One region of the Phytohabitans sp. LZ39 genome, then DNA from elsewhere that is predicted to be linked to it. Evidence: riboswitches for the same ligand, from Rfam matches in the RefSeq annotation. Region 1 holds a riboswitch; the other holds the start of a gene.
What was found. Region 1 has a riboswitch for cyclic di-AMP ahead of AC5L36_RS04110 (coiled-coil domain-containing protein). Riboswitches for the same ligand answer to the same signal wherever they lie in the genome.
Positions count from the first base shown of each region.

Region 2: it holds a riboswitch for cyclic di-AMP, as region 1 does, so the genes downstream of both, AC5L36_RS30540 (C40 family peptidase) here and AC5L36_RS04110 (coiled-coil domain-containing protein) in region 1, are expected to answer to the same signal.

Region 1 covers NZ_JCADBM010000002.1:102,993-114,214, forward strand. The annotation lists gene AC5L36_RS04085 (acyl-CoA dehydrogenase family protein) at 1-288, opposite strand, end outside; gene AC5L36_RS04090 (DUF4442 domain-containing protein) at 302-769, opposite strand; gene AC5L36_RS04095 (multicopper oxidase family protein) at 883-2,367, shown strand; gene AC5L36_RS04100 (beta-phosphoglucomutase family hydrolase) at 2,409-3,152, shown strand; gene AC5L36_RS04105 (glycoside hydrolase family 65 protein) at 3,149-5,518, shown strand; gene AC5L36_RS04110 (coiled-coil domain-containing protein) at 5,579-6,613, opposite strand; cyclic di-AMP (ydaO/yuaA leader) riboswitch at 6,618-6,752, opposite strand; gene AC5L36_RS04115 (glycoside hydrolase family 10-like protein) at 6,864-8,396, opposite strand; gene AC5L36_RS04120 (S8 family peptidase) at 8,501-11,222, shown strand, end outside.
Region 2 covers NZ_JCADBM010000018.1:127,476-138,697, reverse strand. The annotation lists gene AC5L36_RS30580 (nucleotidyltransferase) at 1-430, opposite strand, end outside; gene AC5L36_RS30575 (SigB/SigF/SigG family RNA polymerase sigma factor) at 610-1,422, opposite strand; partial or broken gene AC5L36_RS30570 (dTMP kinase) at 1,583-2,215, shown strand; gene AC5L36_RS30565 (SDR family NAD(P)-dependent oxidoreductase) at 2,236-2,916, opposite strand; gene AC5L36_RS30560 (MurR/RpiR family transcriptional regulator) at 3,072-3,986, shown strand; gene murQ (N-acetylmuramic acid 6-phosphate etherase) at 3,983-4,918, shown strand; gene AC5L36_RS30550 (sigma-70 family RNA polymerase sigma factor) at 5,315-6,316, shown strand; gene AC5L36_RS30545 (DNA-3-methyladenine glycosylase family protein) at 6,384-7,292, opposite strand; gene AC5L36_RS30540 (C40 family peptidase) at 7,437-8,393, opposite strand; cyclic di-AMP (ydaO/yuaA leader) riboswitch at 8,505-8,597, opposite strand; gene AC5L36_RS30535 (DUF6232 family protein) at 9,126-9,668, shown strand; gene AC5L36_RS30530 (helix-turn-helix domain-containing protein) at 9,772-10,620, opposite strand; gene AC5L36_RS30525 (helix-turn-helix domain-containing protein) at 10,648-11,222, opposite strand, start outside.

The DNA.
Region 1 (11,222 bases):
GTCGAGCCACTCCTCGATCAGGTCGGGCTGTGCGCTGTCGGCCACGGCCCGCACCGCACCGTGATGTTGCATCCACACGAACGTGGTGGCCAGGCAGCCGCTGGCCAGTGACTCCACGATCATCGGCGCGTCCGGCACGCCGGGCGGGCCGGCCATGCCGTAGAGGCCCGCGGATGCCAGCAGGTCGAGGTGGCCGGCCGGGATGACGCCCGTGGCGTCGACCTCCAGCGCGGCGGGGAAGAGCACGTCGTCGGCGATCTGCCGCGCCTTCTCGAGCGGGTCGGTCACGCCTGCACGGTACTCAGCGCTGTGGTCGCAGCGTCCAGATCACCGTCATCTCGGCCGTGGTTTCGCCGTCTTCGGTGGCGATCTCGACCAGCACCGGAAACTGCGGGCGGGTGCCGGCCTCCAGCTCGGCGGCCACCTCGGCGGCCGGGCGGCCCAGGCGGGCGGTGGCGCGGATGGCGCCGAGCGCCAGCCGCTTGTACGCGATGTCGGCGCGGACGGCCAGCGGCACCGCCCGGTCGAGCAGGTCGGCGAACGCGGCCAGCACCACCGCGCCGGACGCGGTCTCGCCGAGCGTGAAGATGGCGCCGGCGTGCGGGCCACCGACGTGGTTGTGCGTCGCGGGTGAGTCGGGCAGGCGGACGACCGTGCGGACGCCGCCGTCGCCGTCGGGTGCGGCGTCGACGAACTCGAAGCCGAGCGTGCGGGCGAACGGCACCGCCTGGAGCATCCCGGCTCCAACGGCCTGCGCGTCGATGGACATGCACCAGATGTTACCCGCAAGTAACCCTGGAAGGGACCCCCAATTGGCCCCGAGAACGTGGACGCGCGCCCAGATAAGTAGTCAAGCTACATGTAGAGAGATAAGGAGTGGTGATGAAACGAGTGTTGCTCGTGAGCGTGGCTACCGCCCTCGCACTGTGCTGCGGCGGCGGGGCGGTGGCCGCCGCCGTGGCATGGAGCCGCGCGGGCCTCGACACCGCGGGCCAGGTCGACTTCCGAAACCCGCTCAAGGTGCCGCCGCTGGCCCAGTCGCGGATCGACGGGCAGGGGCGCCGCGTGTTCGACCTGCGCGCCCAGCAGGGGCGTACCGATCTCGGGCCGGGCCAGCCCACCCGCACCTGGGGCTTCAACGGCGACCACCTCGGACCCACCCTGCGCGCCAAGCGCGGCGAGCAGGTGCTGGTGAACGTCGCCAACGGCCTGCCCGAGCCGACCAGCGTGCACTGGCACGGCATGCACCTGCCGGCCCGCATGGACGGCGGCCCACACCAGGAGGTACGGCCCGGCGCCACCTGGTCACCCACCTGGACGGTGGACCAGCCGGCCGCGACGCTCTGGTATCACCCGCACCCGCACGGCCAGACCGCCCGGCACGTCCAGCGCGGCCTGGCCGGCATGTTCATCCTCGACGACGAAAACTCCGCCAAACTGCCACACGAGTACGGCATCGACGACATCCCGGTGATCGTCCAGGACCACGAGTTCGACGGCGGCGGGCAGATCAAGGACAGCGGCGACACCGGCGACACGGTGCTCGTCAACGGGACCGTGGCGCCCTACCTGGACGTGCGCACCGAGCGGGTGCGGCTCCGGCTGCTCAACGCCTCGGCCGCGCGCACGTACTCCTTCGGGCTGTCCGACGGGCGGAGCTTCACCCTCGTCGGCACCGACGGCGGGCTGCTCCCGGCACCGCACGACATGGGCCGGATCCGGCTCTCCCCGGGCGAGCGGGCCGAGATCGTGGTCGCGATGAAGCCGGACAAGCGCGTCACCCTACGTAGTTTTCCGGCCAGTCTCGACAACCCCGTCTCCGACCGGTTCGCCGGCGGGCGGGACACCCTGGACGTACTCCAGCTGCGCACGGAAAGTGATCTGGCCCGGTCGGCCGAGGTCCCGGCCACACTCGCGCCGATCGAGCGGCTCGACCCCGCCGACGCCGTGACCACACGCGAGTTCACGCTCTCCGGACGGCAGATCAACGGCCGGAAGATGGACATGGGCCGGATCGACGCGGTGGTCACGAAGGACACCACAGAAATCTGGGAGATCACCAAGGAAGATGGCACGCCGCACAGCTTCCACGTCCACGACGTGCAGTTTCAGGTGCTCTCGGTGGGTGGCGAGCCGCCGCCGGCCGAGCTGAGCGGCTGGAAGGACACCGTGCTGCTGGCACCCGACCAGACCGTGCGGGTCATCGCGCGATTCGCCGACTACGCCGACCCGGACGTCCCCTACATGTACCACTGCCACGTGCTGAAACACGAGGACGCCGGGATGATGGGCCAGTTCGTGGTGGTCGAGCCGGGACAAAAGCCGGGCCGTCCGGACACTCACGGTCACCACAAAAGCCACGGGTGAGCCGGCAGTTTCATCAGACGTTCAGCGGTTACTCTGTCCGAGTGTTGGGACTCCCCGATGGCGTTACCGCCTGTTTGTTCGATCTGGACGGTGTGCTCACGCAGACCGCCAAGGTGCACAACGCCGCGTGGAAGGAGACCTTCGACGCCTACCTGCGCGCCCGTGCCGAGCGCACCGGTGAGCCGTTCCGCCCGTATGACGCCGGCGACGACTACAACAAGTACGTCGACGGCCGCCCGCGGGCGGACGGCGTGCGCACCTTCCTCGGCTCGCGGGGGATCACCCTGCCCGAGGGCACACCAGACGACCCGCCGGCCGCCGAGACGATCAACGGCATCGGCAACCGTAAGAATGAGTTGCTGCTGCGCCACATCCGCGACGACGGGGTGGAGGTCTATCCGGGCTCGGTCGCCTATCTGAAGGCGGTCCGCGAGTCAGGATTGCGTCGCGCTGTGGTCTCTGCAAGCGCCAATTGCCGCGATATCCTGACCGTCACGGGCCTCATCGACGAGGTCGAAGTGGTCGTCGACGGCATCGTCGCCCGACGCGACAATCTGCGCGGCAAGCCGCACCCCGATACGTTCCTCGACGCAGCTAAGCTGCTCGGCGTCGCGCCGTCGGCTGCGGCCGTTTTCGAGGACGCCCTGGCCGGTGTGGAGGCCGGCAGCGCCGGCGACTTCGGCTTGGTCGTCGGGGTCGACCGGGTCGGGCAAACCGACGCGCTTTACAAGCACGGCGCCCACGTCGTCGTGCGCGACCTCAGTGAGTTGCTGGAGAATCCATGATCCGTGAGCGGGCTTACCCGGTCGAGCCCTGGCACGTCCGGGAGACCCGGCTCGACCTCGATGTGCTGGCTCAGTCTGAGTCGGTCTTCGCGTTGTCCAATGGCCACATTGGACTCCGCGGTAACCTTGACGAGGGTGAACCACACGGGTTGCCGGGCACCTATCTCAACTCGTTCTACGAGCTGCGCCCCCTACCCTATGCGGAGGCCGGCTACGGCTTCCCGGAGTCCGGGCAGACAGTTGTCAACGTCACCAATGGCAAGCTCATCCGGCTGCTGGTCGACGACGAGCCCTTCGACGTCCGATACGGCGAGGTGCGCACCCACCAGCGCGTCCTCGACCTCCAGGCGGGCACGCTCGACCGCACGGTCGAGTGGGTCTCGCCGGCCGGGCGGGCGGTGCGCGTGCACAGCACCCGCCTGGTCTCCTTCACGCAGCGCGCGGTCGCCGCGATCTGCTACGAGGTGGAGGTGGCCGACGACCGCCCGCTGCGCCTGATCGTGCAGTCCGAGCTCGTCGCCAACGAGGAGCTGCCGGCCACCCGCAAGGACCCCCGGGTCGCCGCCGTGCTCAAGGCCCCGCTCAAGGCCGAGGAGCACCTGGCGACCGCCGCCGGCGGGCAGCTGATCCACCGCACCAAGAAAAGTGGGCTGCGGATGGCCGCCGCGATGGAGCACGAGATCGAGGGGCCGGAGCGCACGGTGATCAGCACCGAGGCCTACCCGGACTTCGCGCGCACCACGGTGGCGACCGTGCTCAAGCCCGGCGAAAAGCTGCGCGTCGTCAAGATCCTCGCGTACGGCTGGTCGAGCCGCCGCTCGTTCCCGGCGCTGCGCGACCAGGTCGGCGCGGCGATCGCCTCGGCCAAGTTCTCCGGCTGGGATGGGCTCGTCCGCGAGCAGCGCAAGTACCTCGACCAGTTCTGGGACGCGGCCGACGTCCGGCTCGAGGGCGACCCCGAGGTGCAGCAGGCGGTGCGCTTCGCGCTCTTCCACGTGCTCCAGGCCGGCGCACGCGCGGAGATGCGGCCGATCGCCGCCAAGGGCCTCACCGGTCCGGGCTACGACGGGCACGTCTTCTGGGACACCGAGACGTTCGTGCTGCCGGTGCTCACGTACACCCAGCCGGAGGCGGTCACCCACGGCCTGCGATGGCGGCACGCGACGCTCGACCTGGCCCGGGAGCGCGCGCAGACGCTGGGGCTCAAGGGCGCGGCGTTCCCGTGGCGCACGGTGCGCGGGCACGAGTGCTCCGGCTACTGGCCGGCCGGCACCGCGGCCTTCCACATCGGCGCCGACATCGCCGACGCCGTGCAGCGCTACGTCGTAGCGACAGGCGACCACGACTTCGAACGCGAGGTCGGCCTGGAGCTGCTCGTCGACACCGCGCGGCTGTGGCGCTCGCTGGGTCACCACGACCGGCACGGCGTCTTCCACATCGACGGGGTCACCGGCCCCGACGAGTACACCGCGGTGGTTAACGACAACATCTACACCAACCTGATGGCGCAAAAAAACCTCGTCGGTGCCGCCGACGCGGCCCTGCGCCACCCGGAGCAGGCCCGCCGGCTCGGCGTCGACGAGGAGGAGGCAGCGTCCTGGCGCGACGCGGCCACCGCCATGCACGTCCCGTACGACAAGGAGCTGGGCGTACACCAGCAGTGCGAAGAGTTCACCCGGCTCCAGGAGTGGGACTTCGCGGCCACCCCGCCCAGTGGCTACCCGCTGCTGCTCAACTACCCGTACTTCGACCTGTACCGCAAGCAGGTTCTCAAGCAGGCCGACCTGGTGCTCGCCATGCACTGGCGGGGCGACGCGTTCACCCCGGAGCAGAAGGCACGCAACTTCGCCTACTACGAGCAGCGCACCGTCCGCGACTCGTCGCTGTCGACGTGCACCCAGGCGGTCATGGCGGCCGAGGTGGGCCATCTGGAGCTGGCCCACGACTACCTGGGCGAGGCCGCGCTCATGGACCTGCACGACATCCACAACAACACCCGCGAGGGCCTGCACATCGCCGCGCTCGCCGGCGCCTGGCTGGCCGTCGTGGCGGGCCTGGGCGGCATGCGCGACCACGGCGGCAACCTGTCCTTCGCGCCACGGCTGCCCAGCCGGATCAACCACATGGAGTTCTCGCTGCTGTGGCGGGGCCTTCGACTCCGGGTCGCCGTCCAGCCGCACGAGGTGACCTACTCGCTGCGCAACGGCGGCGACGGCGCCAAGCTCGACCTCCTGCACCACGGGGAGCACGTCACGGTCACCAGCGACACCCCGCTGACCCTGGCGATCCCCGCGCTGGCACCGGTGGGCCCCCCGCCGCGCCAGCCCTTCGGCCGGGCCCCCGCCCGCCGCATGCCAGACCAGTAGGCAGACCGAAACGAAGCCCCGCGCCACCGCGCGGGGCTTTTTCGTAGCTCGAATCCTGGGTCAGAGCATCGAGATGTGTACGTGGTTCGTATGGTCGCTGGAGGGATCGCCGCCGGCGCCGCCGTAGGCCCGCCAGCCGGTGGCCGGGGACCAGAACTGGCGGTACCAGATCACGTACATCACGCCGAGACGGTCGGCGTTGCGCACGAAATAGGCGGCGAGGTTGTTGCCGTAGAGCCTGGCGGCACCGGTGGCGTCGCCGCCGAAGCTGTTCCTTTCCGAGGACCAGTCGCAGGCGCGGCCCTTCGGATGCTCGTACGGCCCGCCGGGGCGGTAGCAGCTGACGAAGCGGTCGAAGCCCAGCCGCTGGGTTTCCTTGAGCATGTGCAGCGTGCGCGGCGTGATGCAGCGGCCGGTCGTGGGGTCGCCGGCGGTGCAGCCCTGCGGGGAGAAGCCGCCGTTGCTGTTGCGGGGCGCGGGCCGGGCCACCGGGGAGGTGGCGCTGACGAAGCCGCCGGTCGCCTTGCCGCCGACCAGTTGGAGCGCCTTTTCCGCTTCGGACTTCTGCTTGGCCATGATGGCGAGCTGCTTCTGCTCTTCCTTGAGCTCGGCGTCAATCGCCGCCTTGGCGCGATCGGCCTGGTCGAGGGCGGCGTTGAGCCGGGCCAGGCGTGCGTTGTCGCGGGCGGCGAACAGGTCGAGGGTGGCCGCCCGCTGGAGGAACTCGTCGGGGGAGGAGCTGTTGAGCAGCACGCTCATCGGGCCGATGCGGCCGTTGCGGTAGGAGGCGGCGACCAGGAGCTGGATCTCGGGCTCCATCGCCTTGACCTTCTCCTGGGCCTGGTTCAGCTGGAGTTGGAGCTGTAGCTGCCGGCCGCGCGACTTGTTGACGGCGTTGCGGGCTTCGATGTATCCCTTGCTCGTTTCGGACAGCACGTCCCGCAGCAGCGGCGAGCTGCCCTCGTCACCGGGGTTGGGTTTCGGGGCGGCCGACGCGCCGAGCGGTCCTAGCGTCACCCCGGAAAGCAACGCGGCCGCCGAGGCGACCAGGGCTACGGCCAGCGACCAGCGCCGGCGACGTACGGGTGGCGTCATACGCGATTCCTCCCATCGGCCGCCGGCCGGGTTAGCTGACGGATTCGGGACGGAAGGATCCCTACCGCGGACCGCGGATTCACCCCAGTAACCTGGTTCCCCGACTCGCCCTGGGCGGGCGATTAGGCGGCGGTGTGCCGCCGACGCCGTGGGGGCGCCGCCGCGCGGCAGACCGCCGAAGAGCTTACCTGATCGACAGTGGACTCAGGCAGCGCTCTGACCAGGGAAAAGATTCGGTAGCCGCGTGTGGTTAATCGATGACGCGTGGTTCACTCGCGTTTCCTTCATTCCACAGTCGATCGAGGCCGGTCACACAGTAGGTGCGTGGCGCCTCGCTCTTCGTGGTGTCGGTCCATGTGGTGTCGCGGGTCGTGGCCACCAGTCGGGCCGCTTCACCGTCGACCCGGTAGACCGCGTAGCTTGCCGCGTCGCCATCCCAACGCAGGCGGGCACCGTCGACCTCCAGCTCCGGGGCCGGCGGGCGTTTGCCGGGCAGGTGTGCCATCGCCGGCACCAGCGCCGGCTCGGCGTAGTGGGCGGCCGCGTACCGGGACACCGCCCCGAGCCGGTCCGCCTTCACCTGGCGCGCGCTGAAGTGCACGCTGCCGGTGACCCGGTACTTGCGGTTGAGGGCGAGCTGCTTGTCGAGCTGGCCCGGGTCGCGCCACGCGCCTTTCTGCCCGATGCGGTAGTCGGCCTGGCCGACGTAGAGCTGCACCGGGCTGTCGGCCACCAGGTCGGACCACCAGGGCAGCAGCTTGGCGTAGTCGGCGATCGCGAAGCCGATGTGCCAGTACAGCTGCGGCACGATGTAGTCGACCCACCGCTCCTGCACCCAGCGTCGCGTGTCCGCGTAGATCGCGTCGTAGCTTTGCAGTCCTCGGGTGGGCGAGCCGAGCGGGTCGGTCGAGGCGTTGCGCCAGATGCCGAAGGGGCTGATGCCGAACTTCACCCACGGCTTGGCCGCTTTGATCCGTTCGTTGGTCTCCTTGACGAGCAGGTTGACGTTGTCGCGGCGCCAGTCGGCCTTGTTGTTGATGCCCCGGCTGTGTGCCTTGAACGCGGCCGCGTCGTTGAAGTCCTCGCGCCCCTTCGGGTAGGGGTAGAAGAAGTCGTCGAAGTGCACACCGTCGATGTCGTACCGGTTGACCGCGTCGAGGATCGAGTCCTCCACAAACTTGCGCGCCTCCGGGATGCCGGGGTTGTAGTGCAGCCGGCTGCCCTTGCCCTTGGCCGGGTAGGGCACCGCCCAGTCGGGGTGCGCGCGCAGCGGATGGTTGGGCGGCAGCTCCGCGAAGACGCCGGAGCGGCTCGCCTTGTACGGGTTGAACCAGGCGTGGAACTCCATGTTGCGGGCGTGCGTTTCGGCGATCATGAAGGCCATCGGGTCCCACCCCGGACCTTGCCCGTCGCTTCGCCCGGTCAGGTAGTACGACCACGGTGCGTAGTCGGACTGCCAGAACGCGTCGCCGGCCGGCCGCACGTGCACGAAGACCGCGTTGTGGCCGCGCCGCTGTGCCAGGTCGAGCCAGCCCCGGTACTCCGCCTTGACCTGATCCTCGGGTAGGCCGGGGCGGCTGGGCCAGTCGGTGTTGTTGACGGTGGTCAGCCACATGCCCCGCAGTTGGCGGTCGGCGGTGAGCGCGTGGCCGGCGCAGGTGCTGGTCACGGCGGCGGGCTCGGGGGCGGCACCTGGCCGGGTCTGCCAGCGAGCGATACCGACAGTGACGAGCACGGCGACCGCCAGCAGCACGGCTAGCTGGACCCGGGGGCGATGGTCCACCGCACCACTATGCCGTGACATCCCGGGATGGCGAAATGTCGTGCAACCGGCAACGGATGTCCATGCGTCTACGGGGTGATTGGTCGCGGCGAAGGAGGCACGGCGTGTTTGGGTACAAATCACGCATCGCGATCGCGATCGCGGCGCTGCTCCTGCCGATCGTCCCGCAACCGGCCGCCGCGTCCACTGTGGAGCCTGGGCCGTTGCCGGCCGGTCAGACCTACACGGTCACGCTGCTGAGCGGTGACGTGGTGACCGTGCACACCCGCGAGACCGGGTGCCCGGTGGTGAGCGTGCGACCAGCGACACCGGACGGCGTGCTCCAGCGCTCCTGCGGCCCCGACGGGCACGTGCGGGTGATCCCCGGCCGGGTCGCCTCGCTGGTCGGCGGGGTGCTCGACGAGGCCCTGTTCGACGTGACGACGCTGATCCTCCAGGGGTACGACGACGCCCGTACCAAGGAACTGCCGTTGATCGTGCGACCCGGCACGCAGGCGGCCGCCTCGCGGGCGCCGCTGGCGACGAGCCTGCGTGCCAAGCGTGACCTGCCCAGCGTGGCCGCGGTGGCCGGACGGCAGCCCAAGGCGTCCGGTGCCGCGCTGGTGAGCGCGCTGCCAGCGGCGGGCGCGCGGGTGTGGCTGGACCGCCGGGTGCGCGCCACGGCCACCACCACGACCCTCGACCGCCGGGTGCGCGCCACGGCCACCACCACCGCGACCCTCGACCGCAACATCACCCAGGTCGGCGCGCCGCGCGCCTGGGCCAGCGGGTACACCGGAGTGGGCGCGAAGATCGCGGTGCTCGACACCGGTGTGGATCCGAACCACCCCGACCTGGCCGGGCGGATCGCGGAAAAGGTCGACTTCACGGTCGAGGGCGGCGACGCGGTCGACCGGCACGGCCACGGCACCCACGTGGCGTCCATCGCGGCCGGCTCCGGCGCGGGTGCGCGCGGCGAGCGCAGCGGCATCGCGCCCGGCGCCACCCTGCTCGTGGGCAAGGTGCTCGGCGACGACGGCGGCGGCTTCGACTCCCAGGTCATCGCCGGCATGGAGTGGGCCGCCGCGCGCGCCGACGTGGTCAACATGAGCCTGGGCGGCTGGGAGCCGAGCGACGGCACCGACCCGATGTCGCAGGCCGTGGACACGTTGACCAAGCAGCACGGGACGCTGTTCGTGGCGGCCGCGGGCAACGACGGGTACGCCGACCGCCTCATCACCGCACCGGCCGCGGCGACCAGCGCGCTCACCGTCGGCGCGGTCGACGGCGGCGACCGCCTCGCCGCCTTCTCCAGCCGCGGCCCGGTGATCAACACCAACGCCGCCAAGCCGGAGATCGTCGCGCCCGGCGTCGACATCGTCGCCGCCCGCGCGGCCGGCACCGCGATGGGCCGCGTGATCGACGACCGGTACACCGCCACCTCCGGCACCTCGATGGCCGCACCCCATGTGGCCGGCGCGGCGGCGCTGCTCGTGCAGCGGCACCCCGACTGGGATGCCGGGCGGCTCAAGGCGGCGCTGGTGGGCGCGGCCGACCCGCTGCCCGGCGCCGACCCGTACGAGGTGGGCGCCGGCCGGCTCGACGTGGTCGGTGCCTTCGACGACGTGGTCGGCGGCCAGTCCGTGGTCAACCTCGGCGCGTCATCGCCATCCACAACGCTGACCTGGACCAACACCGGCAAGGCGATGGTCGCGCTCGCGCTGGACGTGCGCGTGGTGGACCGGCGGGGCGGATCCTTCCGGGCCGCGACGGTCTCGCCGCGGGTGCTGACCATCCCGGCCGGCGCCACCGGCTCGGCGCACCTGAGCATCGACAGGTCGCGGCTGGCACCCGGCTTCTACGCGGCCAGGGTCGGCGGCACGCTGGTCACCTTCTCCGTCGAGCCGCCGAGTCACGAGCTGACGCTCACGATGACCACGCTGCCCGACCCGCCGGACGCTTCGGATATTTCGGCCTTCGGCACCATCGTCAACCTCGACGACCCCGCGGCCTACGCGGTCCGCTTCGACCTCTCGCCCGGAGGCACCATCCGGATCCGGGTACCGGCGGGGCGGTACAGCGTGGTCGGATCGGTGTGGGAGTTCGGCGAACGGGAGCGCATGGCGCTCACCGGCGACCCCGACGTCACGGTCGACCGCGACACCGCGGTGGTGCTCGACGCCGCCTCGGCCCGCCCGGTCGGCATGGCGATCGAGGGCGTGCAGACCGAGGCCAGCGCGCTGGGCATCCTCTACGAGCAGCGCGGCCGCCGCGGCAGCGGCTGGGACGACTTCGCCTACGCCTGGGGCGAGGGTGCCCGCCGGCAGAGCGTGTTCGCGGTCCCCATGGAGCAGCCAGGCGTCGGCGAGTTCCGCGCGTACACGGCGGCCGGGCTCAACGCCGCCGGACCCGTGCTGTACGACGTGATCCACACGCACCCGTCCGGCCTGTCCGACTTCCTGCCCGTGGTCGGTACGGCCTCGCTGATCCGGATCGACCAGCGTTTCCACCGGCTCGACACACCGGACGCCGTGACCGGCCACAAGCGGTACGGCCTGGCGCCCTCCGGCCTCATCGTGCTGGAAGACTTCGCCACCGACGTCAGCGGTGATCGAGTGGACTACCTCTCGCCCGGGTACGCCTGGATCGACGAGGCCTTCTACGCGGACGGGGTGGTGACCCAGGAGCCGACCCGCACGTACGCGCCGGGCAGCCGGCACGAGAAGGTCTGGGTGCGGCAGCCGCTGCGCCCCGACTGGTACGACGCGGTCGACCCCTCGCCCAGCGACTGCGTGCCCACGCCGCCCAGCCGCACCCGCGGCAACCTGCACATCCAGCTCGTCGAGC
Region 2 (11,222 bases), on a different contig from region 1:
GCGGCAGGCCGCGGGTGAAGTCACAGTAGTGCTCGGTGAAGCTCAGCAGCTTGTGGATCATCAGCTGCGTGGCGGTCACGCACGGCATGACGATCGCGTCGACGACCCGGGGGACGGTGTCGGCGAGGGTCTCCGCGGTCACCGGAGTGTCCAGCGGGTGGTGGATGAGGTCGACCATCCGATCCTCGTCGTAGACCTTGACCAACCAGTCTTCCGGCGGCCGCTCGGCCCGGAAACCGGTCGCCACCAACGCTTCCAGCGCCCGCTCGACGTCCTCCTCGCGAAGGAGGAAGTCGACGTCGTGGTCACCGGAGTGGCCGCCGTGCGCGTACACGGCGAAGCTGCCGCCGAGTGCGAACGGGATCTCTGCCTGCTTGAGCGTTGCGGCGACCCGTTTGAGTGTGATGAGCAGTCCGTCGTCCACGCTCATAAAAGCTCCTCAGCGTCGTCGCTCGGGGGAAGGAAGAACAAATACCCAGGTGAAGGCCCGTTGACACGCACGGACGGACCGGTGGCCCCTGCCCCTTGATAGAGGCGCACCGGTCCGTCCGCGCGTGAAGGGCCGCTCATCCGGCGAACCGCCGTCGAGCGTCTGGGGGTGGCGAGCGCCTAGGCGGCGTCCTCGCCGAGGTGGCCACGCAGCTTGGCGAGTGCCCGGGCGAGCAGCCGGGACACGTGCATCTGCGAGACCCCGATCTGGTCGGCGATCTGCGACTGCGTCATGTTGCCGTAGAAGCGGAGCGTCAGGATCTTCTGCTCGCGCTGGTCGAGCGCGGCGAGCGCCGGCCCGAGCGCGACGCGCAGCTCGGCGAGCTCGAACTCGCTGTCCTCGCTGCCGAGCATGTCGCCAAGCTCGGTGGCACGGTCGCCGTCGCTGGTCGGCATGGAGAGCGACACGGCGTTGTACGCCCGGGCGCCTTCCAACCCTTCCAGCACCTCTTCTTCGCTGATCCCGATGTGGGCGGCGATGTCGGCGACCGTCGGCGAGCGGCCGAGCGTCTGAAGCAGCGTGCTCGTCGCCTCGGAGATGCTCAGCCGCAGCTCCTGGAGGCGGCGGGGCACCCGGATGTCCCACGTGCGGTCGCGGAAGTGGCGCTTGATCTCGCCGATGATGGTGGGGATCGCATAGGCGGCGAACTCGACGCCGCGCTCGGGGTCGAACTTGTCGACCGCCTTGATCAGCCCGACTGTCGCCGTCTGCACCAGGTCTTCGATCGGCTCGCCACGGCCGGCGAAGCGGTTGGCGAGGTGCTGTGCCAGCGGGAGCCAGGACTCGATCACCTGGTCGCGCACGCGGGCCCGGGACGGGTGGTGCGGCGGCAGCGAGGCCATCGCGGCCATCAGATCCGCCGCGTTATCGGTCGCCTGGCGCTGGTCCAGGTGGGCACTGCTCTTCGTCTGGTGCACGTGTGTCGCGGTCATGGTGGTCCTCCCTGCACCTGTGTCCGGACTCGTGTCAGTTCCTGTCCGTCTTCTCAGCTGTCCGATCATTCAGGGGTTGATTAACCGATCAGCTATCTCACCCTAGACCAAACGGTTCACGGAAATCTAGCCGAAAGTACGATGTTGTGCAGCCCGAGTACTGTGGGCTGCTGTGATCTACTCCAGAGTTCGGCCCGCTGTGACCGGGCACCCACGGGTTGTCGCGCTCGTGGGCGTCGACGGCTCTGGCAAGACCACCCAGGCCCACCGCCTGGCCACCGCGTTGACCGAGGCCGGCCTTCCGGCCACCTACTGGCAGAACGCCGGCGGCCGCAGGTGGTTCAGCCGGCTGGCCAAGCGCCTGGGCCGCGGCGGCGACGCTCAGCGGCTGCTCGGCCGGGCTGGGCTCCTCCTGGTCGAGTCGATCCTTCGCTGGCTGGCCATCGCCCGAGCGCTGCTCCGCTCCCGCCTGCGCGGCCGGGTCGCGGTCATGGACCGGTACGCGGTCTGCCAGTACGCGAGCATCCGCGCCCACGACGGCAGCCGGGTCGCCGAGTGGCTGGCCCGCCGGGCGTACGCGCTGTTTCCCCGGCCGGACGTGACGTTCTTCCTCGCGGTGGATCCGGCCGAGGCGGTCCGCCGCATCGACCTGCGGGCCGAAGACCACGAGAGCGAGGACTTCCTGGCGACGTCGACCGTCGCGTACCGGTCGCTGCCTGAATTCGGCTCTTTCGTGGTGATTGACGGAAATGGTACGCCGGACGAGGTGACCGCCCGTATCCAGGAGCGCCTCGCGGCGCTGGCCGACCGGAGCTACGCCCGCCCGTAGACCGGGATCGCCGCGCCACTGGTCGGCGCCGACTCCTCGCCGGCGAGAAACCGGATCACCGTCGCGATCTCCTCCGGCCGTACCCACCGCGACGGGTCCGCGTCAGGCTGGGCGGCCCTGTTGGCCGGGGTGTCGATCACGCTCGGCAGCACGGTGTTGCACCGCACCCCCTTTGCCTTGTACTCCACCGCTACCGCGTTGGCGAAAGCCAGCACGGCGGCCTTCGAGGTGACGTAGCCGGCCGCGCCGGGGAAGGGTGAGACCGCCGCCCGGGAGGAGACGCAGACCACGGCCCCGCCGCCGGCCTCGATCAGGTGTGGCAGCGCCGCCTGGGTGACGAGGTAGGTGGGGCGCAGGTTGAGCGACAGCATCCGCTCGAAGTCTTCGATCGGGGTCTCGTGCACGAGACCGCCCGGCGCGTACCCGCCCACGAGGTTGACCACGGCCCGCAGAGGCGCGGCCGGGTCGGACACGGCGGCCGAAACCACCGACTCGACCGCCGCGGGATCGGTGAGGTCCGCGGTCAGGTATTCGGCGCTGCCGCCCTCGGGCGGATCTTTGCGCACCGGCACGACGGCGCGCCAACCCGCCGCGACGAAAGCGGCGGTGACGGCACCGCCCAACCCGCCCGTGCCACCGGTGATCAATGCGGTGCGATCGGCCATTGCCACACCGTATCCCCGCCATCCAACCGAACGGGTGTAAGGAATGGCACGCTCGGCGGGCGAAAGCCGGACGCGGTGGAAAGGTCCACGGCGTACCGTCGCAGATAGCGAGGTCACGGTTGACGGTCCGACCTCTGTGAAAGTAAGTTTCATCCGTGGCGAAAACGACGAAGGTTTCCGCGACTCACGAGTCGAGCGGGCTGATTGTGCACATCAGCGGCCTGCTTCCGTCGCTGTCGCCCGCGGAGCAGCGCGTCGCGCGCCTCGTCGTGGCCGATCCGGCCGACGCCGCGCGGCGCACGATCACCGATCTCGCGACCGCCGCGGAGACATCCGAGGCCACGGTCATCCGCTTCTGCCGCTCGGTCGGCATGGAGGGCTACCCGCAGCTGCGCATCCGGCTCGCCGCCGAGGCCGCGCGCCGGGTCGAGCCGCCGGACGCGCGCGTGGTCGGCGGCGACATCCCGCCCGGTGCCGACCTGGCCCAGATCATCGCGACGATCTCGTTCAACGACGCCCGCGCGGTGGAGGAGACGGCCGAGCAGCTCGACCCCGCCGTCTGCGAGCAGGTGGTCGACGCCATCAACAGTGCCGGCAGGGTAGACATCTACGGCGCCGCCGCGAGTGGTTTCGTCGCCTCCGACTTCCAGCAAAAGCTGCACCGCATCGGGCGCACCGCGTTCGCCTGGCCGGACGTGCACCTCGCGCTCACCTCGGCCGCGCTGCTCGGCAAGGGTGACGTGGCGATGGGCATCTCGCACTCCGGCACCACCTCCGACGTCATCGAGGTGCTCCAGCAGGCCCGCGCGCGGGGCGCCACCACGGTCGCCCTGACCAACTTCCCCAGATCCCCGATCACCGAGGTGGCCGACTTCGTGCTCACCACGGCGGCGCGCGAGACCACGTACCGATCGGGTGCGATGGCCAGCCGCCTGGCCCAGCTGACCGTCGTCGACTGCCTCTTCGTCGGCGTCGCGGCCCGCAACCGGACCAAGGCGCGCCGCGCGCTCGAGGTCACCGCCGAGGCCGTGCAGACCCACCGCGTGGGTGCGGCCCGGCGGTCCCGGTGACGGCGGAAGCGGACGGGCGCGCGGTCGTCCGGGTCGGCTCGCCGACCGAGCGCCGCAACCCGGACAGCGTCGACCTGGACCTGATGTCGACCCGCGACGTCGTACGGGTCATCAACGAGGCCGATCGCACCGTGCCGACCGCGGTGGCGGCCGTGCTCGACGAGATCGCGGCCGCCGTCGACCTGGCGGTCGTGGCGATCCGCTCCGGTCGCCGGGTGCACTACTTCGGCGCGGGTACCTCCGGACGGCTGGGAGTGCTCGACGTGGCGGAGCTGCCGCCGACGTTCAACTCGCCGGAAGACTGGTTCTGCGCCCATCTCGCCGGCGGCACCGGGGCGGTCTTCCGGCCGGTCGAGGACGCGGAGGACAGCGACGGCGGCGGCGAGCGCGAGGCCGCCGACTGCGTGCACGCCGGCGACCTCGTGGTGGGGCTGGCCGCGAGCGGGCGCACCCCGTACGTGCTGGGCGCGCTGCGCGCCTCGCGTGCGGCGGGTGCCGGCACCGTGCTGGTGGCCGCCGACCCCGCCGCCGCGGCGGCCGCCGAGGTGGACGTCTTCATCGGCGTGGACACCGGGCCGGAGGTGGTGACCGGCTCCACCCGGATGAAGGCGGCGACCGCGCAGAAGCTGGTGCTGAACGCCTTCTCCACCGCGGTGATGGTGCGGCTCGGCCGGGTCTACTCCAACCTGATGATCGACATGGTCGCCACCAACGCGAAGCTGCGCGGCCGCATGATCTCCATCCTGGAGGAGGCCACCGGGTACGGCGAGGAAGCCTGCCGCCGGGCCCTCGCCGACGCGGACGGCGACCTCAAGGCCGCTCTTGTGGCGCTCGTCTCGGGCGCGAGCGTGGCCGACGCACGGGGCGCGCTGGCGCGCTCGGCGGGTCAGGTGCGGGGTGCCGTCGCCCTGCTCGCCACCGGTCGGGCGTGACGACCGTCACGGTTGAGATGGATGCCGAGCGGGCTTGAGTTAGCGCCGTTGAGGGCCGGGTAATCCTTGATCCGACAGTGAACCGGCGTCGGCGTACGTGCGTACTGTGAAGTGACGAGGATCGCAGACAGGTAGTGACCCGGATCGCTGTGCCTTATGGAGCTCGGATGTTGTCATTATTCGGGCGAAGTATGCACAGCGGCCGCCCAATCCACCACCGGGTCGGACCCCGAACGTCCTGATGAGGGCAGTGCACAGCAACTATGCACCGCGCTCTCAGCTAGTACTCAGGCATTCGTGACACTTTCGACTCAGCAGATGGAATCCCTTACGCGTCTCATCTGTTGTGTAGGTGTCAGCACCGCGGGGGATAGCGGAAGTTACGGGGGAGGGCTGATGAACGTGGGGACCGCAGGCAAGAGAGCAAGAGGGGCGAACGAGGGGATCGTGAGCAACGTGGAAAGCAATGTGGTGATGCGCACCGACGAGGTCGCCGAAGAGCGCGACCTGGTTGGCGTCTACCTACACGAGATCTCCCGGACGCCACTGCTCGACGCCGCCACCGAGGTCGACCTCTCGAAGGCCATCGAGGCCGGGCTCTACGCCGAGCACCTGCTCGACGAGGGGCAGATCCCGAAGGGCGTCGGCCAGGAGGAGCTCGAGCGCATCGTCTTCGAGGGCGAGCGCGCCAAGGACCTCTTCATCCGGGCCAACCTCCGGCTGGTCGTGTCGATCGCCCGCCGCTACGTGCGGTCGGGCATGCCGATGCTCGACCTGATCCAGGAGGGCAACACCGGCCTGGTGCGCGCCGTGGAGAAGTTCGACTACGAGCGCGGTTTCAAGTTTTCGACGTACGCGACGTGGTGGATCCGCCAGGCCATCAGCCGGGCGATCGCCCAGCAGGAGCGCACCGTGCGGCTGCCGGTGCACCTCGTCGAAGACGTCAACCGGATGCGTAACGTGGCTCGCCAGCTGACCCGCGAGCTCGGCTCCGACCCGGAGCCGGAGCAGATCGCGGTGGCGCTGGGCGTGCCGGTGGAGCGGGTGCACGAGCTGGTGCGCTGGTCGCAGGACACCGTGTCGCTCGACACGCCGGTCGGCGACGACGGCGACACCAACCTCGGTGACCTGGTGGCCGACAGCGACGCGCCGTCGCCCGAGGAGGTCGTGCTGACCGCCCTCGAGCGGCAGCGGATCGAGGGCCTGCTCAACCACCTCGACGACCGGTCGGCCGGCATCATGCGGGCCCGCTACGGCCTGGAGGACGGGCGCGAGCACTCGCTCACCGAGGTCGCCTCGCGCTTCTCCCTCTCCCGCGAGCGGATCCGCCAGCTGGAGATCCAGGCGCTGGGCCGGCTGCGCGAGCTGGCTCGGGCCGAGGGCCTCCAGGCCGCCTGACACACACCCCCCACCATCTGCCCGCTGAGCGGCCGGTGTCCGAATAGGACACCGGCCGCTCGCCCGTCTATGCGGCCACCAGGGTGTCTTCCGGCTGCCACGAGCGGGCGGTGCGCACGTAGTAGGCCCACCAGCCGATCGAAGACCCGTATGCCGCGCGCAACTCGGCGGGGCTGGGCGGTGGGTTGCCATACACCGCGCGAGCGGCGTCTTCGAACTGGGGCATGTGGAGCGGCACGCCATCGGGGCGGCCGAGCACGCGCAACAACAGCGCGTGCGCGGTGAACGCGCCGACGCCCGGCAGGGCCAGCAGCGCCTTGCGAACGTCCTCATACGGCCCGGTGCGGAGCCACTCCTCGTCGAGCGAGGCCACCCCCTCGACCACCTCGCGCAGGCGGCGGGCGCGCAGCCGATTGCCCGCGAAGCGGACGAGATCGGCGTCGTCTCGCGCGGCGACCGTGGCGAGCGAAGGGAACGCGACGTGCTCCACCCCGTCGAGCGTCAGGGACGGCCCGAGCTCGGCGGCCACCCGGCGCTTGCGGGCCGCCGCATACCACTGGGTGCTCCGCTGGACGAGCGCGAAGTAGACCGCGCCCTCGGCGAGCGAGGAGAAGCGCACCTGGTGTAGCCCGTGCGCGGCGCGCAGCAGCCCGGCCATGGCCGGGTCGCGCCCGGCGACGTCGAGGAAGGCACCGAGGTCGTCGTCGAGGCCGAGCCACCGCCCGACGGCGCGATGCACCACCGCCCGCTCGGTGGGTAAGAGGTGGCGGTCGGCGTGGAGGGTGAGCACGACGCCCGGACCCTCGGAAGCAGGCCCGACGTCGGCGACCACCGCCTCGGAGCCGAGCAGGAACGCCTTGCGCACCCGGCCCCCGGAGATCACATGGCCACCGGCGCAGGGCGCGAAGCCGGCCAGGGCGCGCAGGGACAGGTCGAACGAGAACGGCTCGGTGGCCGCCAGAAAGACTTCGGTCATGCCTCGACGGTGAACCCGCGGTACGACACTTCCGGCCGGCCCGTCCTCCCGCCGATCAAGGACTTGTGCGCCGATCGAGGGCTGCCGACGGCGCGTCCGCGATGGACCCGCCGCAAGCCGCCCTCGATCGGCGCACTTGAAGATTTATCTGACTCTGCCGTAGCCGTACGGGGTCATCATGTCGACCGATGCCAGCTCGACGCTCTCGCCGGCCTGCGGCGCGTGGATCACCTTGCCGCTGCCCACGTAGATCGCGACGTGGCCGAGACCGTTGTAGAAGACGAGGTCGCCCGCCTGGAGGGAGCCGCGGCCGATGTGTGCCACCACGTCCCACTGCATCGCGGCGTTGTGCGGCAGCGACTTGCCGGCCGCTCGCCAGGCGGCGAGCGTGAGGCCCGAGCAGTCGTACCCGCTGGAGCTCTCGCCGGCCCAGACGTAGGGCGTGCCGATCGCGTTGTACGCGAACCGCACCGCCACGCCCGCCTTACCGGAGATCGAGGGGATCGACCCGGTGTAGCCGCCGCTGGAGGTGGTGGCCGAGCCGTACGCCTCCTCGCGCATCTTGTACAGCTTGTCGAGGTCGCCCTCGATCTTCTTCTTGCCGGCCGCGAGCTCCTTGAGCTGGGCGGTCTGCTTGGCCTGGGTGGCGTCGAGCGTCGCCTTCTGCTCGGTGAACCGGCGCTCGGCCTCGGTGAAACCCTCCAGCTGCCGCTTGCGGTCGCGGGCCAGCTGGTCGAGCATGCCGAGCCGGTCGGCGAGCGGCCCGCTGCCGTTCAGCAGGGCGCTCGCGGTGCCCACCTGGCCCGTCCGGTACGCCACCGAAGCCATCTGGCCCACCTCGGTGTCCGCCTTGGCGAGCTGGGCCTCCAGCGGGCCCATCTTGGCGCTGAGCGCCGTGGCGGCGGCCTTGGTCTGCTTGAGCTGCTCGTTGAGCTTGTTGTACGACTCGACGACCTTCTCCAGCTCGGTGGATGCCTTGTTGATCTGCTCCGTCAGCTCGCTCGGCGACGGCTCGGCCTGTGCGGCCGCTGCCGGCACGGTCAGCCCGATCCCGAGCCCGATCAGCACGAGGGCGTGGAGCAGCTTCCGCGCGGAAGACAAACGGTGAACCCTTCTTCCCCAACGCCGCCTACCGGGTGAGCGAGCTTGCGCGCGACCCATCAAACTCGGCAGCTTGCGCTAGCGGCGGCTCGCCGCGAGCGGCGAGGCGACGTGAGCTGACGGATTCGGGCGGGAAGATCGCCCTACCGGGTCCGCCGAGGGGCGGGCGGGCCGCGGATTCACCCCAGTGCATTCGGTGGGTCCCCAACTCGCTGACGGAGAGTAATCGTCGTGCGATTAGGCGGCACCGGACCGGCGTCACCCGGGGGAGTGACTGACTACCGGACCAGCGGCTCCAACCTAGCGTCGGGGCCGGGCGGGCGAAAGTGGCGGAAGGATGACTTGTGACGGACGCCCGCGAACGGGGCGAATGTCTGTGTCACTCTAAGTGATTAGGTCGTACACCCAGGTCGGTCGGCCAGACGGGTGAAGGGCGATTTGTCGGTCTACGCGTTGGGTGGGCGACGGCGCTGACAAATCGGATATGCGGGCCTGAAAGCCCCGCGATGCAGCTAGCCGACCGCTGCCAATCTGCCAGGTGGCTGATTGCACCCCTTCCCTCGACTAGATGGCATCTCGCACAATGGCAGCAGGGCCCTTGAGGTTGCTGAAGCGGCACTTGATCGCCAGACGGAACAGAGCGAGAAAGACGATCGGCACCTGGCTGCCACCAGGTGCCGATCTCAAGAACCACCACACCAGCCCGCCTCACGAGCCGTAGGAGGCATTGAAGTGCAGACTACTCGCTACCCCGCGCGGTCACCAGCAGCACAGCCCGTAACGCAAGCAGACGTAACGAGCCCGAAACCGCCTGCTCCGCTGTACCAACAGCCCGGCATCCTGGTTACCCGCGACTGGTTCATCGTCGGTGGGCGCCGGTTCCCGGTCGGCGAGCTCAGGCACCTGCACACGGCCCGAGGCCCAGCACATCAGCTCACCGTGCGGTCGGTGACGGTGACCGCGATCGTGCTGGCCGCCATCGGGATCACGCTCGGCATGACCACCGAGCTCAACCACCTGAGTGCACAGGCCTACCTGGCGCTCACGGCGGTGGCGTTCGTCCCATTCCTCGTGGCGACGATCGGCCACCGCCTGCGGCCGCGGGCCTACGAGCTGTGGGGCGAGTTTCGCGGGATGACGGTGCTGCTCTTCAGCAGCGACGAGGAGCGGCAGTACGGGCAGGTCACCCGGGCGCTGCTCCGGGCGCAAGAGGCATACCGGCTCGGCGGGCTGGCCGAGCCGCTGGTAACGATGAACATCTGGCGCATGCGCTAGCCATAGAGACTTCGTCCCGAGTTCGGCCGCCGCGCGGCAAAGCGGGTCAACGGCGGACGAGGGGCGCGGTGGGGCCGGGGGGCCACACCGATCGTGGGCGGGCTCAGTCGAGCTCGCCCACGATCCGTTTGATCATGTCCTGGGTCTCGGTCGGGCTCAGCGCCATCTCGCGCAGCCGGTCAAACTCGTGCCGGTAGGGCTTTACCAGGTCGGGCTGGTCGACCACGTCGTCGCCGAGGCCGTTTTCCAGGTACATCACGGCGTCGTCGGTCGGGTCGGGAAACTCCAGGATCGCGAACGGGTTGGGAAAGCCGTCGACGCCCGCCGCGAACGGCAGCACCTGGATGGTGATGTTGGGCTCGCCGCACAGCGAGACGAGCCGCTCCAGCTGCTCCCGCTTCGTACGCGGGTCGCTGGCGATGCGCCGCACGACCGCCTCGTCGATCACCGCGGTGATGTGTGGCGGGTCGTCCTTGCCCAGCACCTCCCGCTGGCGGGCGAGCCGCACCGCGATCTGGCTCTCCTCGTCGGCGCCCGGCTGGCGGCGCAGCGCCTTGGCCGCGTAAGCCTCGGTCTGGAAGAGCGCGGGGAGCTTGGTGGGCGTGTAGCAGAGCACCGACGAGGTCTCCGCCTCCAGCCCGATGTAGGCCGTGTACGGCGCGGGGAGGGCGCCCGCGTACGACGACCACCACCGGCGCACCCGCGACGAACGGGCCAGCCCGACGAGCTCGTCGACCCGCGGCTTGTCGGTCACCCCGTAGAGCCGCAGCAGGGCGCGCGCGTCGATGGGCGAGACGCCGACGGCACCTGACTCGATCCGGATGATCTTCGACAGGGACCAGTCCATCTCCGTGGCAACCTGCTCCTGCGTGAAGCCTGCCGCCTCACGCGCCGCGCGCAACGCGGACCGCAACCGTCGCCGACCAACGGTGGGTCCATATGTCGCAGTCATGCCGCCGCTCCTGCGTTGTTTCGCCGATCAGCCGAGCTGGTCGGCCATCTTGGTGATCTTTTCGAGGGACTCGTCGGGCTGGAGGGACATCTCCCAGAGTCGGTCGAACATCTGCTGATACGCCGCTACGTCGGTGGGGCGGTCGAGCACGTCTTGGGCGAGCACTCCCTCGAGATAGACGATGTCGGTGTCGTCATCGTCAGGGAAGCGCAGGATCACGAACGGGCCTTGAGGGGCGTAGTCGCCCGCCGTGAACGGGAGCACCCTGATCGTCACCTGGGCGCGCCGTCCGACGTCGGCCAGGTGACGCAGCTGCTCGCGCAGGCTCTCCGGGCCGCCGGTCTGCCGGTGCAGCGCGGCTTCGTCGAGCACCACGTCGATGTGTGGCCGGTCGGGGCGGTCGAGCACTTCCTTTTGCCGCCGCATGCGGATCGCGTGTCGGAGCTCGATCTGCTCCGCGTCCATCGTGTCGCCCACGGTGGTCGAGGCCGCGGTGACGGCGGCCCGCGCGTAGGAGTCGGTCTGTAGGAGGCCGGGGATGCCGGAGGGCTGGAAGAAGGAGAGCTTGAACGCCTCCGCCTCCAGCCCGATGTACGCCGCGT